Regions from separate parts of the Janthinobacterium foliorum genome, predicted to be linked through region 3. Evidence: predicted binding sites of a transcription regulator. Region 3 holds the regulator's gene; each other region holds the start of a gene.

The links. Region 3 encodes HrcA, which represses chaperone genes, less so after heat shock. Its sites were predicted from a motif close to TTAGCACTCNNNNNNNNNGAGTGCTAA; they were not measured.
Region 1: rpoH (RNA polymerase sigma factor RpoH) is a predicted target of HrcA. The motif match lies at 1,925-1,951, and genes of this name have one in related genera.
Region 2: groES (co-chaperone GroES) is a predicted target of HrcA. The motif match lies at 1,869-1,895, and genes of this name have one in related genera.

What each region holds. Positions count from the first base shown of each region.
Region 1 is NZ_CDXDQE010000016.1:65,316-69,473, forward strand. Features, by position in the region: gene ACZ92H_RS25835 (cell division ATP-binding protein FtsE) at 1-714, shown strand, start outside; gene ftsX (permease-like cell division protein FtsX) at 711-1,631, shown strand; gene rpoH (RNA polymerase sigma factor RpoH) at 2,116-3,009, shown strand; gene ACZ92H_RS25850 (hypothetical protein) at 3,100-3,366, opposite strand; gene ACZ92H_RS25855 (hypothetical protein) at 3,544-3,996, shown strand; gene ACZ92H_RS25860 (antibiotic biosynthesis monooxygenase family protein) at 3,971-4,158, opposite strand, start outside.
Region 2 is NZ_CDXDQE010000001.1:727,512-731,669, forward strand. Features, by position in the region: gene ACZ92H_RS03295 (cell division protein ZapA) at 136-447, opposite strand; gene ACZ92H_RS03300 (DUF904 domain-containing protein) at 447-710, opposite strand; gene ACZ92H_RS03305 (hypothetical protein) at 867-1,613, opposite strand; gene groES (co-chaperone GroES) at 2,135-2,425, shown strand; gene groL (chaperonin GroEL) at 2,476-4,125, shown strand.
Region 3 is NZ_CDXDQE010000003.1:124,658-128,815, reverse strand. Features, by position in the region: gene ACZ92H_RS08050 (outer membrane protein assembly factor BamE) at 1-565, opposite strand, end outside; gene fur (ferric iron uptake transcriptional regulator) at 689-1,120, shown strand; gene hrcA (heat-inducible transcriptional repressor HrcA) at 1,172-2,188, opposite strand; gene ACZ92H_RS08035 (HAD family hydrolase) at 2,306-3,031, opposite strand; gene ACZ92H_RS08030 (hypothetical protein) at 3,278-3,877, shown strand; gene ACZ92H_RS08025 (hypothetical protein) at 3,914-4,158, shown strand, end outside.

The sequences.
Region 1 (4,158 bases), on a different contig from region 3:
CCCGACGCAGTGGCGCTCAGCGACATTTCGCTGAATATTGCCAAAGGCGAACTGGTGTTTTTAGCGGGCCCATCGGGCGCCGGCAAATCCACCCTGCTGAAAATGATCGCCGCCATGGAACGCCCCACTTCCGGCAAGCTGATCGTCAACGGCCAGGACATGGCGAAGATCAAGCCGGCCGGCGTGCCCTTCCTGCGCCGCAACATGGGCCTGATCTTCCAGCAGCAAAAACTGCTCAACGACCGCTCCATCCTGGCCAACGTCATGCTGCCGCTGCTCGTCGTCGGCGCCCACAAGGCGGCCGCCGAGCAGCGCGCGCGCGCCGCACTGGACAAGGTCGGCCTGCTGGACCGCGCCATGGCGCGTCCGCTGTCGCTGTCGGGCGGCGAGCAGCAGCGCGTGTCGATCGCGCGCGCCATCGTCAACCGCCCGCAGATCATCCTGGCCGACGAACCGACGGCCAACCTGGACCGCGCCAGCGCCAACAAGGTGCTCGACGCCCTGAAAGCCTTCCACTCCGTGGGCGTGACTTGCCTCATTTCCAGCCATGACGAACAAATGCTCGACGCCGCCGCCCGCGTGATCCACCTGAAGAACGGCCAGCTGGTGGCCATCGACAAGGCCACGCAGGCGCCCGTCTTCGCCCCGCCCGATCCCGATTTCTCACCGGCGCCCACGCCTGGCCAGGATGATGCACAGGGAGAACGCGCATGAGAGGCTGGTTCCGTCAACACCGCTTCGCGCTGGGCTCGGCGCTGATCCATCTGCGCAAGTCGCCGGGCGGCTTCCTGTTGAACGTGGTGGTGGTCGCCATCGCCCTGTCGCTGCCGTTCGCCGGCTTGACCATGCTCGACAATGTGCGTCCCATGTCGGAACAGATGTCGGTCGAACCGGAAATCAGCATCTTCCTGAAGATCGACACGCCGCGCGAGCAAGCTGTGGCCCTGGCCGGCGAAATGCGCAAGATCGTGCACGACCAGAAAGCCAAGATCGTCTTCGTGCCGCGCGAACAGGCGCTGGACTCGCTGAAAAACAAGAGCGGCCTGGCCGACGTGCTGAGCACCCTGGGCGACAATCCCCTGCCCGACAGTTATGTGCTGAAGCTCGATGCCTTCAACAGCGCCAGCGAAGCGCAGGATGTCGATGCGGTGGCGGAACAGCTGCGCCACCTGCCCGGCGTGGAATCGGCGCAAGTCGATTCGGCCTGGGTCAAGCGCCTGGCGGCCCTGCTGGGCGTGCTGCGCCTGGTGCTGCTGCTGCTGGCCATTACCCTGGGCGTGGCCGTCATCGCCGTGGTCTTCAACACCATCCGCCTGCAAGTGATGCAGCAGCGCGATGAAATCAGCATTTCAAAACTGATCGGCGCGACGGATACCTTCATCCACCGCCCCTTCTATTACACGGGCGCCTTGCTGGGCCTGTGCGCCGGCGCACTGGCCTTGGGCGCCGTGGCGCTGGCCCTGCAGCCGCTGAATACGGCGATCGCCGAGTTTGCCCGCCTGTACGCATCCGAATTCCAGCTGGTGCCGCTGGCGCCGCTGCCGATGGCGGGCTTGCTGGCCGTCAGCGCCGGCCTGGGCCTGATCGGCGCCTTCCTTTGCGTGCAGCGCCACCTGGCGCGCCTGAACTGACCTTTCCTCCCCATGGCGGCGCCCCGCGCCGCCATGCGTCCCGCCACCCCTTGTTTTTTTGACATTCGCCCCATACTGCGATTATCTTGACATTTAGCAAGTATTCTTAAGGCTCGCTTCAGCTTGCGGCCGTAGACTATGCATGTTGTCGTGAAGACGGGCGTGGCCCTTTCGGGCCAGTCCGGAGCGCTGCACGCGGCAGTCACCATGCGCCCTGGCGGCGCATTTCAGATTAAGTATCAACTAGTAAATCGCCATAGTATTTAGGCTATCAGGACGATTAAATGTGCCGATTGGCACTCTCAAGCAGAGAGTGCTAATATAGGGACATACCAAGGCAGAACCGCCATGGACGCCAGATGAAGATGGTGCCGCGATCTGCGAAGCGCAAGACCGAATACGCAAAAACGAACGAAAAAACGGACCATGTCGCGTGACATGGCCAACTGGAACAAAGCAAGACTACGAGGGAGAAAACATGACTATGATGTCCGCAACGTCCGCATTGGTTCCGACCAAAAATAATGCGCTGGGCCTCGGGTTCACCGGCAATCTGGGCAATATCGACGCCTATATCTCGGCCGTGAACCGTCTGCCCATGTTGACCCATGATGAAGAAATTTCGCTGGCAAAACGCCTGCGTGAAAAAAATGACCTGGCCGCCGCGCAAGAGCTGGTGCTGTCGCACTTGCGCCTGGTGGTCTCGATTGCCCGCGGCTACCTGGGCTATGGCTTGCCGCACGCCGACCTGATTCAGGAAGGCAATATCGGCTTGATGAAAGCCGTGAAACGTTTCGATCCGGACCAGGGCGTGCGCCTGGTATCGTACGCCATGCACTGGGTGAAAGCCGAGATGCACGAGTACATCCTGAAAAACTGGCGCCTGGTCAAGGTGGCGACGACGAAGGCACAGCGCAAGCTGTTCTTCAACCTGCGCAGCCACAAGACGGGCCTGGACGCGATGACGCCGAAGCAAATCGATGCGCTGGCCAAGCTGCTTGACGTGAAGCGCGAAGAAGTGATCGAGATGGAAACGCGCTTGAGCGGCCGCGACATCGCCCTGGAATCGCCGACCGACGATGAAGACGACAAGTTTTCGCCGATCGCCTACCTGTCGTCGGAGCAAAGCGAGCCGACCAAGGTGCTGGAAGCGGAACAAGTGACGCGTTTGCAATCGGAAGGCCTGGAAACGGCCCTGGGTAAACTGGACGCCCGTTCGCGCCGCATCATCGAAGCGCGCTGGCTGGCCAACGACGACGGTTCCGGCGCCACCCTGCACGCCCTGGCGGAAGAGTTCGGCGTATCGGCCGAACGCATCCGCCAGATCGAAGTGGCGGCCTTGAAAAAAATGAAGGGCGCCCTGGCGGCCTACGTGTAAGACCCGCAAGAGCCGCAGTAAAAAAGGCGCCGCAAGGCGCCTTTTAGTTTTGAACTTTGATGTTTATCAACAGATAAACATTGTCGGCCGTTAAGCTGCAGCCAAGCCCTTGGTGATCAGTTCGGCGACGACTTCATTCAGATCCGCGCCGCGCTCCTTGGCGATGTTCTGCAATTGCAAGACCAGATCGCTGTTGAGCTTGACGGCGAATGGCACCAGGCCCAGGGCCTGGTCGCGCTTGCGCTGTTCGCGGCGGTCGATGACCACCGCTTCCTTACCGAATGCACCGGCGCCGGGAACGTTCATCTTTCCCATCAGTTTCTTGGCATCGCTTTTGGCCAGGTCGGTTTTTTTCATGGTTGTTTCCTGATTTTCAAAACAGCCATTCTACGCAGTAATCGGTGTGCCGCGTGGCCGGCGCATCAATTCATCCGCAGCGCGCCAGGAGTGCGCCGGAAAAATATCATTTTGTTATTATCATTTTTATCTCTTGCGTGCACGCACGCCGAGGACGCTCCATCTGAAAGGAAAAGCATGCATTATCTGAACCGCTCTTATCGTACCTTGTTGCTCCCCCTGCTCATCGCCTGCCTGGCCATGCTGACTGGCTGTGGCGCGGCCGGCAGCGCCGGCGACGCGGAAAACACGCCGCGCAGCCTCACCCACGTGCTCTCGCCCGGCCAGCAAGTGGCCATCACGGCCACGGACACCTTGAAACTCGACCGCGTCAACGACAGCCGCTGCCGCAAGGGCGCCGTGTGCGTGTGGAAAGGCTACGTCAGCTACAGCTTCAGCCTGATCAACAAGGCGGGCGCCACCGACATCGTCCTGTCCGATTCCATGCCCGGCGGTGCCAGTTCCGTCACCGTCAACCACCTGACGTTTACCCTGCTCGATGTCGACCCGGCCACGCCGCCCGCGCTGAACGCGGAACAGCCCGCCTATCGCGTGAAAGTCAAAATCACGCAGAACGCCCTGCCCCGCTAGCCGCCGACGACCCGGGTGCGTGATGCAGCCGGCTGTCGGCTGGCGCCTCATGCCGCTCCAGCATGCCGTAATCGCGCACCACGCCGGCAATGCGCAAGCGGTAATCGTCAAACACGCCTCGCCGGCCCGCCGCCTGCGCCGCGCGGTGCGCCTCCAGCTGCC
Region 2 (4,158 bases), on a different contig from region 3:
AAAACCGTAGCGAGCGGCAATGAATTGTGCTCAAGAAGCGCAGCTGCGCCAGCACGGAGCCGCCGAGGCAGCGCGCAGCGCAGGCCGCGAGGCGCAGGCCGCGAGGCGCGACGCGCAGCAGGCCTGGTTCGGAGTTTAAAAAAGATTTTCCTGGGGCGTCAGTGCGCTGTCCAGGACGGTATGCATGGCGGAGATTTTCTGCTTCACTTCGAGGATGGTCAACTCCGACAGCGGCCCTTGCGGCGACTTCACGGAGAGGAATTCCGCCGCCACGCCCAGGGCGGCCAGCACGGCGATGCGGTCATTGCCCTTGACCTTGCCCGCGTCGCGGATGGCTTTCATTTTGCTGTCCAGATAGATCGCCGCTTCGCGCAGCGCGCGCTCTTCGCCATCGCGGCACACCATGCTGTAGGACTGGCCCATGATATTCACATCGACACGCGGCATTACGCTTCCTTCTCGTTCTCGGCAATGTAGGCACCGGCTTCCGACGCCGCCTGTTCCAGGCCAGCTTGCACCAGTTCAGGAATTTTTTCCAGCAAGGCTTCGACGCGCTCCTGCGCCTCGCGCATGCGCTGCGCATACTGCGCGTTGTCGGCGGACAGGGCGGCATTGTCCTTGCGCAGTTGCGCGTTTTCACGACGCAGCGCATGGGTCATTTCGGCCAGCAGGCCTATTTTGTCGGATAATTCGTTGAATTCGGAAATCATCCCGCCACTATAGGGCGGACGCTCCATGGGCGTCAATCGAATCACGCCGCTGTCACACATATTTACATCAATGCAGGGCAGTTGGCGGACAATACACACTTTTTCCGGCGCTTTTCGCCAAGTGCGCGCATCTGCCAGCGCCGCGATGGCAGCGTTTTACTCGTCGACGTAATCGGCTTCGATATCCAGTCCGCCATAGCGGTTTTCGCAAGAACGGCGCGTCAGCGTCTGCTGTCCGCCCTTGCCGTCAAGCACCATCGTCAAGTCGCGGCAAGTCTGGCGGTAGCTGCCAGGCTTGGCGTCCGTCCCCGAAGGCGTCAGGCGCACTGCCAGCGGCACCGCATTGCCCAGTCCCCGGTTGTTCCACTGGCGGCTCTTGCCATCCTCTTCATCCTTCAGGGTGCGCACGGCTGCCTTCAGCAGCGACGCCTGCTCCTTGGCATTCAGCTTGGCTACCGACACGTCGGACAGGAAGGGCGGAAACGCGACGGGCGCCGGGTCCTTGCCCTGCACATCCCAGCGCCCGCTGTTCTGCGAGCAGGTGCGCCGGCTCAGGTCCTGCGTTTTATCGACCGCCGTGACGACGAATGTCAGGTCGCGGCAGACATGCGCCTTCAGGCTGTGCTCCGTCATGCCGGAGTTGCTGAAGCGATACGTCACCTTGACCGGCACGCCGCTGTCGCCGCCGTTGTCCCACACATGGGCTTCCTGGTCATCGTCGTCCTTGTTCAAGTCGTTGAACAGGTCGTTCAGCAGCATGTCCTTTTCCAGCGGCGTCAGGGTGGCCACGGTAATCTCGTCGAGAATGGTGGCGGGTTGCGCGGCGGCATGGCCCTGCAGGGCGAAACCGAGGAGGCTGGCGGCCAGCAAGTACCGCGCGGGACGATGGATCAGGGATGGCATGGCGTTCTTTCTCACGAATAAGGCGGATAAGGCGATGTTTGATATGCAATAACAATCATCTTATCAAATTCCATAGCGAAACTCTGTTTCCCGCGCGTACAGGAACAGCCCCCTGCCGGCAGGCATGCTAGAGTCAGCCTGGTTGCTGACGCCCGGGGAATGGGCTTGTCACAGCGCAAACCCTGTGCAAATGCAGGCTGCACAGATCGTCTAAGCTTATCTTCCCCTTGAATATGCCCCCTACCGTCCCTATAATTAGCACTCGTTAGTAGAGAGTGCTAACAAACTCTTTCGTAGCAATCCTCAGGAAATGATGGTGCTTGTCGGACAACAGCAGGCAATGCTACGCGGCGGGCGACGCCGCGATGCATCACTGCTGGAGCCCGCAGGCACAGGATGACAGGGGGGTTGCTTGACCGTTGCGGCCGCTTTCAACGGTGGCCGGTGAAAGCAAGTCTGGCGCTGTGCCGGGCATGCTTTCATTCAGCAACACTTATCCATTGAACTTTAAGGAGTTTTGTATGAATCTGCGCCCATTGAACGATCGCGTCATCGTCAAACGCCTCGACCAGGAAACCAAAACTGCGTCCGGCCTCATCATTCCTGATGCAGCTGCTGAAAAACCGGATCAAGGCGAAGTCCTTGCCGTAGGCAATGGCAAGATTCTCGACGACGGCAAAGTCCGTCCTCTGGATGTCAAAGTGGGCGACCGCGTCCTGTTCGGCAAGTACGCCGGCCAAACCGTCAAGGTTGACGGCGATGAGCTGCTGGTCATGCGCGAAGAAGACATCATGGCGATCGTCGTCAAGTAATTGTTTCCACGTTTTAGATAACTCATTCCGCAATTTCTGGAGAATTGAACATGGCAGCTAAAGAAGTAGTATTCGGCGACGCAGCGCGCGCCAAGATGGTCGAAGGCGTCAATATCCTCGCCAATGCAGTCAAAGTGACCCTGGGCCCGAAAGGCCGCAACGTGGTCCTGGAGCGCTCGTTCGGCGCCCCTACCGTCACCAAGGATGGTGTGTCGGTAGCGAAAGAAGTTGAACTCAAAGACAAGCTCATGAACATGGGCGCGCAAATGGTCAAGGAAGTTGCTTCCCGCACCAGCGACAACGCCGGCGACGGCACCACCACCGCGACCGTGCTGGCACAAGCCATCGTGCGCGAAGGCATGAAGTTCGTTGCCGCCGGCATGAACCCGATGGACCTGAAGCGCGGTATCGACAAGGCTGTTGCAGCCACCGTCGAAGAACTGGCGAAAATCGCCCGTCCTTGCACCACGACCAAGGAAATCGCCCAGGTTGGCGCGATCTCGGCCAACTCGGACTACTCGATCGGCGAGCGTATCGCTGAAGCGATGGAAAAAGTCGGCAAAGAAGGCGTGATCACGGTGGAAGACGGCAAGTCGCTGAACGACGAGCTGGACATCGTTGAAGGCATGCAGTTCGACCGCGGCTACCTGTCGCCCTACTTCATCAACAACCCGGAAAAACAAGTTGCCGTACTGGACAATCCATTCGTCCTGCTGTGCGACAAGAAAATCTCCAACATCCGTGACCTGCTGCCGGTACTGGAACAAGTCGCGAAAGCTGGCCGTCCACTGCTGATCATCGCCGAAGACATCGAAGGCGAAGCGCTGGCGACCCTGGTAGTGAACAACATCCGCGGCATCCTGAAAACCTGCGCAGTGAAAGCACCAGGCTTCGGCGACCGCCGCAAAGCCATGCTGGAAGACATCGCTGTCCTGACCGGCGGCCAAGTGATCGCTGAAGAAGTCGGCCTGACGCTGGAAAAAGTCACGCTGGAAGAGCTGGGCCAAGCCAAGCGCATCGAAGTGGGCAAGGAAAACACCATCGTCATCGATGGCGCCGGCGAAGCTGCCTCGATCGAAGCACGCGTAAAACAAGTGCGCGTCCAGATCGAAGAAGCGACCTCGGACTACGACCGTGAAAAACTGCAAGAGCGCGTAGCCAAACTGGCTGGCGGCGTTGCCGTGATCAAGGTTGGCGCTGCCACCGAAGTCGAAATGAAAGAAAAGAAAGCCCGCGTTGAAGATGCACTGCACGCGACCCGCGCTGCCGTGGAAGAAGGCATCGTGCCTGGCGGCGGCGTAGCCCTGCTGCGCGCACGCGCCAACATCACGGTCAAGGGCGACAATCCTGACCAGGACGCAGGCATCAAGATCGTCCTGCGCGCAATGGAAGAGCCACTGCGCATGATCGTGCAAAACGCCGGCGAAGAAGCGTCGGTCGTCGTGGCAGCCGTCCTGGCTGGCACGGGCAACTACGGCTACAACGCTGCCAACGGCACGTATGGCGACATGGTTGAAATGGGCGTCCTGGACCCGGCCAAAGTAACCCGTTCGGCGCTGCAAAACGCCGCTTCGATCGCTTCGCTGATGCTGACGACCGACTGCATGGTCTGCGAAATCGCTGACGACAAGGCAGCCGGCGGCATGGGCGGCGGCATGGGTGGCATGGGCGGCATGGGCGGCATGGACGGCATGATGTAATGTCCCGCGGCCACGCGCGCAGGCGACGGCGCG
Region 3 (4,158 bases):
CGGCAGCGGCCGGCACTTCGGCCTTGGCCACCTTGGCGAACGGCGACGGACCGGCGATGCGGTCGATGTATTCTTTCTCGGTCGGCAAGTTGCCACCTTCAAAGCGCGCCACTTTGCCTTCCTTGTCAAAGAACACGATCACGCGGCTGGTGGTGGTTTCGCCATTGCCCCGTGCCAGGCGGAAAGGATAGTCCCAGCGGTCGGCATGGAAGATATCGGTCAGCAGGGACGTGCCGAGGATGAAGCGGACCTGGTCGCGCGTCATGCCGACTTTCAGCTGGGCCAGCATCTCTTCGGAGATGAAGTTGCCTTGCTGAATGTCAGGACGATACGGCGAGAAAAACCACATGAATTTCTGCAGTGGCGTGACGGTGGTCGTTTGCGCGCCCTGTTCCGGGACGACTTCCTTGCCTTCTTTCAGCGTCACCGCCGGCTTTTCGCCAAGGATGCCGCGATTGGCACAGCCAGAGGCTGCCAGCGCGATACAGACCATGCCTGCCACGACTGGGGCTCGAAAGGAAAGACGGTGCCAGAGAGATGGCAATACAGCCGGTGTTACGCGCATAAATGACCTCAATTGGATAAACAAAACGCCTGGAGTGACCGGCCAGCCAAAAAATGCATATTTTGGCACTCCCCGACAAAACGCTATATGATAAAGCACCTGACCCACATACGAGCAACAAACATGAGTAACAATCCTAGTGATCTCAAGGCAAGCGGCCTGAAAGCGACCCTGCCACGGCTGAAGATACTCGATATCTTCCAGAGTAGCCCGGTACGCCACCTGACAGCAGAAGACGTCTACAAAATTCTGCTGGCCGACAATATGGATGTCGGATTGGCAACTGTCTACCGTGTCCTGACGCAATTCGAACAAGCCGGCTTGCTTAACCGCAACCATTTTGAAACCGGCAAGGCGATTTTCGAGCTCAACGAAGGTTCGCACCACGACCATCTGGTGTGCCTCGATTGTGGCCGGGTCGAAGAATTCTTCGACGAAGACATCGAAATCCGCCAGCAAAAAGTGGCCGAAGAACGTGGCTTCAAGATTGCCGAACACGCACTGGCCATCTACGGCAACTGCGTCAAGGTAGCCTGCCCGCACAAAACAGCCTGACGCTTGCCGGCCCTTCCCGCAAGGGGATGGCCGGCCCGGCATGCAGGACGATCAATGATGGCTGAGCGCGTTGGACAGCAGCTTGGCCGTGATATCGACAATCGGAATGACCCGCTCGTACGCCATGCGGGTCGGCCCGATCACTCCCAACGTTCCCACGATCTTGCCGTTGACTTCATACGGCGCCGTCACCACGCTCATTTCATCCATCGGCACCAGGTTCGATTCGCCGCCGATGAAAATCTGCACCCCCGTCGCCTTGCTCGACACGTCGAGCAGCTGCATCAGCCCCGTCTTTTGCTCGAACATGTCGAACATCTGGCGCAGCGAGCTCATGTTCGATGACAGATCGCTCACGCTGAGCAAATTGCGTTCGCCCGAGATCACCATGTCGTCGCTGTGGTCGGCCATCGCTTCGCTGCCCGCTTCCACGGCCGCCTGCATCAGGCTCCCCATGTCGTCGCGCAGCTGGCGCAGTTCACCCTGCAGGCGCACGCGCACGGCGTCGAACGACAGTCCGCCGTAATTCTGGTTGATGTAATTGGCCGACTGCACCAGTTGCGCCGGCGTATAGTCCGCCTCCGTCAACAATAAGCGGTTCTGCACGTCGCCGCCCGGGGCGACGATGACGAGCAGGATGCGCTTTTCCGACAGGCGCAGGAATTCAATTTGCTGAAACACGGACTCGCGGCGCGGACTGAGCACGACGCCGGCAAATTGCGACAGCGACGACAGCATCTGCGCCGCATTGGCGATGGTGCGCTGCGGCTGCGGCGTCTGCAGGCGCATGCGCGACTCCACCATGTGCTCGTCCAGATGCTTGACGGTCAACAAGGTGTCGACAAAGATGCGGTAGCCGCGCGGCGTGGGGATGCGTCCGGCCGAGGTATGCGGGCTGGCCACATAGCCAAGTTCTTCCAGGTCGGCCATGATGTTGCGGATGGTGGCCGGCGACAGGTCGAGGCCGGAAATCTTCGACAAGGCGCGCGAACCGACCGGCAGGCCGTCGGCGATATAGCGCTCGACCAGGGCTTTCAGCAGTGTTTGGGCACGTGTATCGAGTTGCATGATGTTTTAGTTAAGCAAGTATTCTTTAAGCAAGTGTTCTTTTGGGCAAGTGGCGACGAAAGCGGCCGAACGTGCCGTAACAGCGCCTATTATGCACGTTCGTCCGTCCGGCGGCGATCAATCTTCCAGTTGCCGGCGTAGCCATAGCAGCAATTCATCAAAGTTGGCACAGATGGCGTCGGGTTGCACGCCGGCGGCCAGATGCGCGTCGCTGCCCTTGCGGTTCATCCAGACGGCACGCATGCCCGCCCCTTGCGCCCCCGTCACGTCAAAATACAAGTCGTCGCCCACATACACGGCCTCGTGGGGCGCCACGCCCAGCGCGGCGCAACCGGCCAGGAAGATGCTGGCATCGGGCTTGGCGACGCCGAAATCGCTGGCCGCGATCGATACCTTGAAATGCTGCGCCAGGCCGATAATGTCAAGGTCCGCGTTGCCATTCGAAATGGAGCCGACCAGCATGCGCTGCTGCATCCATGCCAGACCGGGCAAGACGTCGTCAAACGGCTGGACGCGGTTGCGCGCGGCCATGAATTGCAGGATGGCGCCATCGACCAGAGCGGGGTCTTCGCCAGCCGCTTCAAAGGCCGACACCAGGCCTGCGCGGCGCAACTCGATCAGGTTGCCATGAAAATGCGGTTGCGCATTGAGCATGGCCAAGCGGTGCTGGCGCAGCAGCTCGATGGAAAACTGCTGCGCCACTTTCGGCGCATGCGTGGCCAGCCAGTCGTGCAGCAGGGTTTCGGCGGCGGCGATGACGGGCGCGATGGGCCACAGGGTATCGTCGAGGTCGAACAGGATGGCCTTTGGCGGCACGGCAGTGTTAACAGGGGCAAGAGACATGGCAAGTTCACAAATGGTGCCGCGGCACGGCGCGCGGCGGAAGTCTATTGTCGCACCGATCGTCGCCAGCGGCATGGCTGCGCCCCGGGGAAATGGGGCCAGGCCGGCGCTTCTGGGCGAAAAATTGTTACAGGGTGATACAAGGCAAGATCAATCCGCTTGCCAGATAGACTAAAATAGGCGCCATTCCAATGCGGCGCCAGCGTCCGTGTTGCGCTACCCTACCTAATTCGTTTTGGAGAATGTATGAAAAATTTGTACCTGCGCTCGATGCTGGCGGCGGCTTGCGCCGTCACACTGGCAGCTTGCGGCGGCAGTGGCGGCAATCTGTATCTGGGCGGCCAAGTGTACGGCCTGGCAAAGGATGGCCTGATTCTCAGAAACGGTTCCGAGGATTTGCCGGTCGCCGCAGGCTCGTCGAGTTTTTACTTCACCAATCTGATCAAAACCGATGACCGCTATACCATCACCATCGCCCAGCAGCCGAAGGGCGCGGCATGCACCATTGAAAATGGCACCGGCAAGGCATCGAGCTACTCCGTGACCACGGCGATCGTCAGCTGCGTGACCAACACGTATCCACTGACGGGCACGATCACCGGCCTGACGGCGAACAAATTGACTCTCGTCATTGGCAACAACGGCACCAGCCCACTGGCCGGCGCCACCAGCTACACCTTCCCGGCGGTGGCCGACGGTGCCGCCTACAATATTTCCATCTTGACCAATCCCACGGGCCAGGTTTGCCGCTTCCAGGGCTCGGCAAGCGCCGATGGCCACGATGTCGTCGGCACGATGGGCTCGGCCCCCACGACCGCCGCCACGCTGGACTGCGTCCCGCAGTAAGCCACGCGATTCGCCACCACTATTTTGGAGAAATACATGAAGTTATCCTGCCTGCGCCCACTCGCCGCGCTGCTGCTGACCCTGGGACTGGCTGCTTGCGGCGGCAAGGCCTCGTATGACGTCAGTGGCACCATCACTGGCTTGAGCAATGAAGGACTGGTCCTGGCCAACGCCGGCGAGCCCCTTCCGCTCCCGGCCGGCTCCACCACGTTTACGTTCAAGAAGCGCATCGATTACGGCACCGACTACAACATCACCGTCCAGACACAGCCTGCCCACAT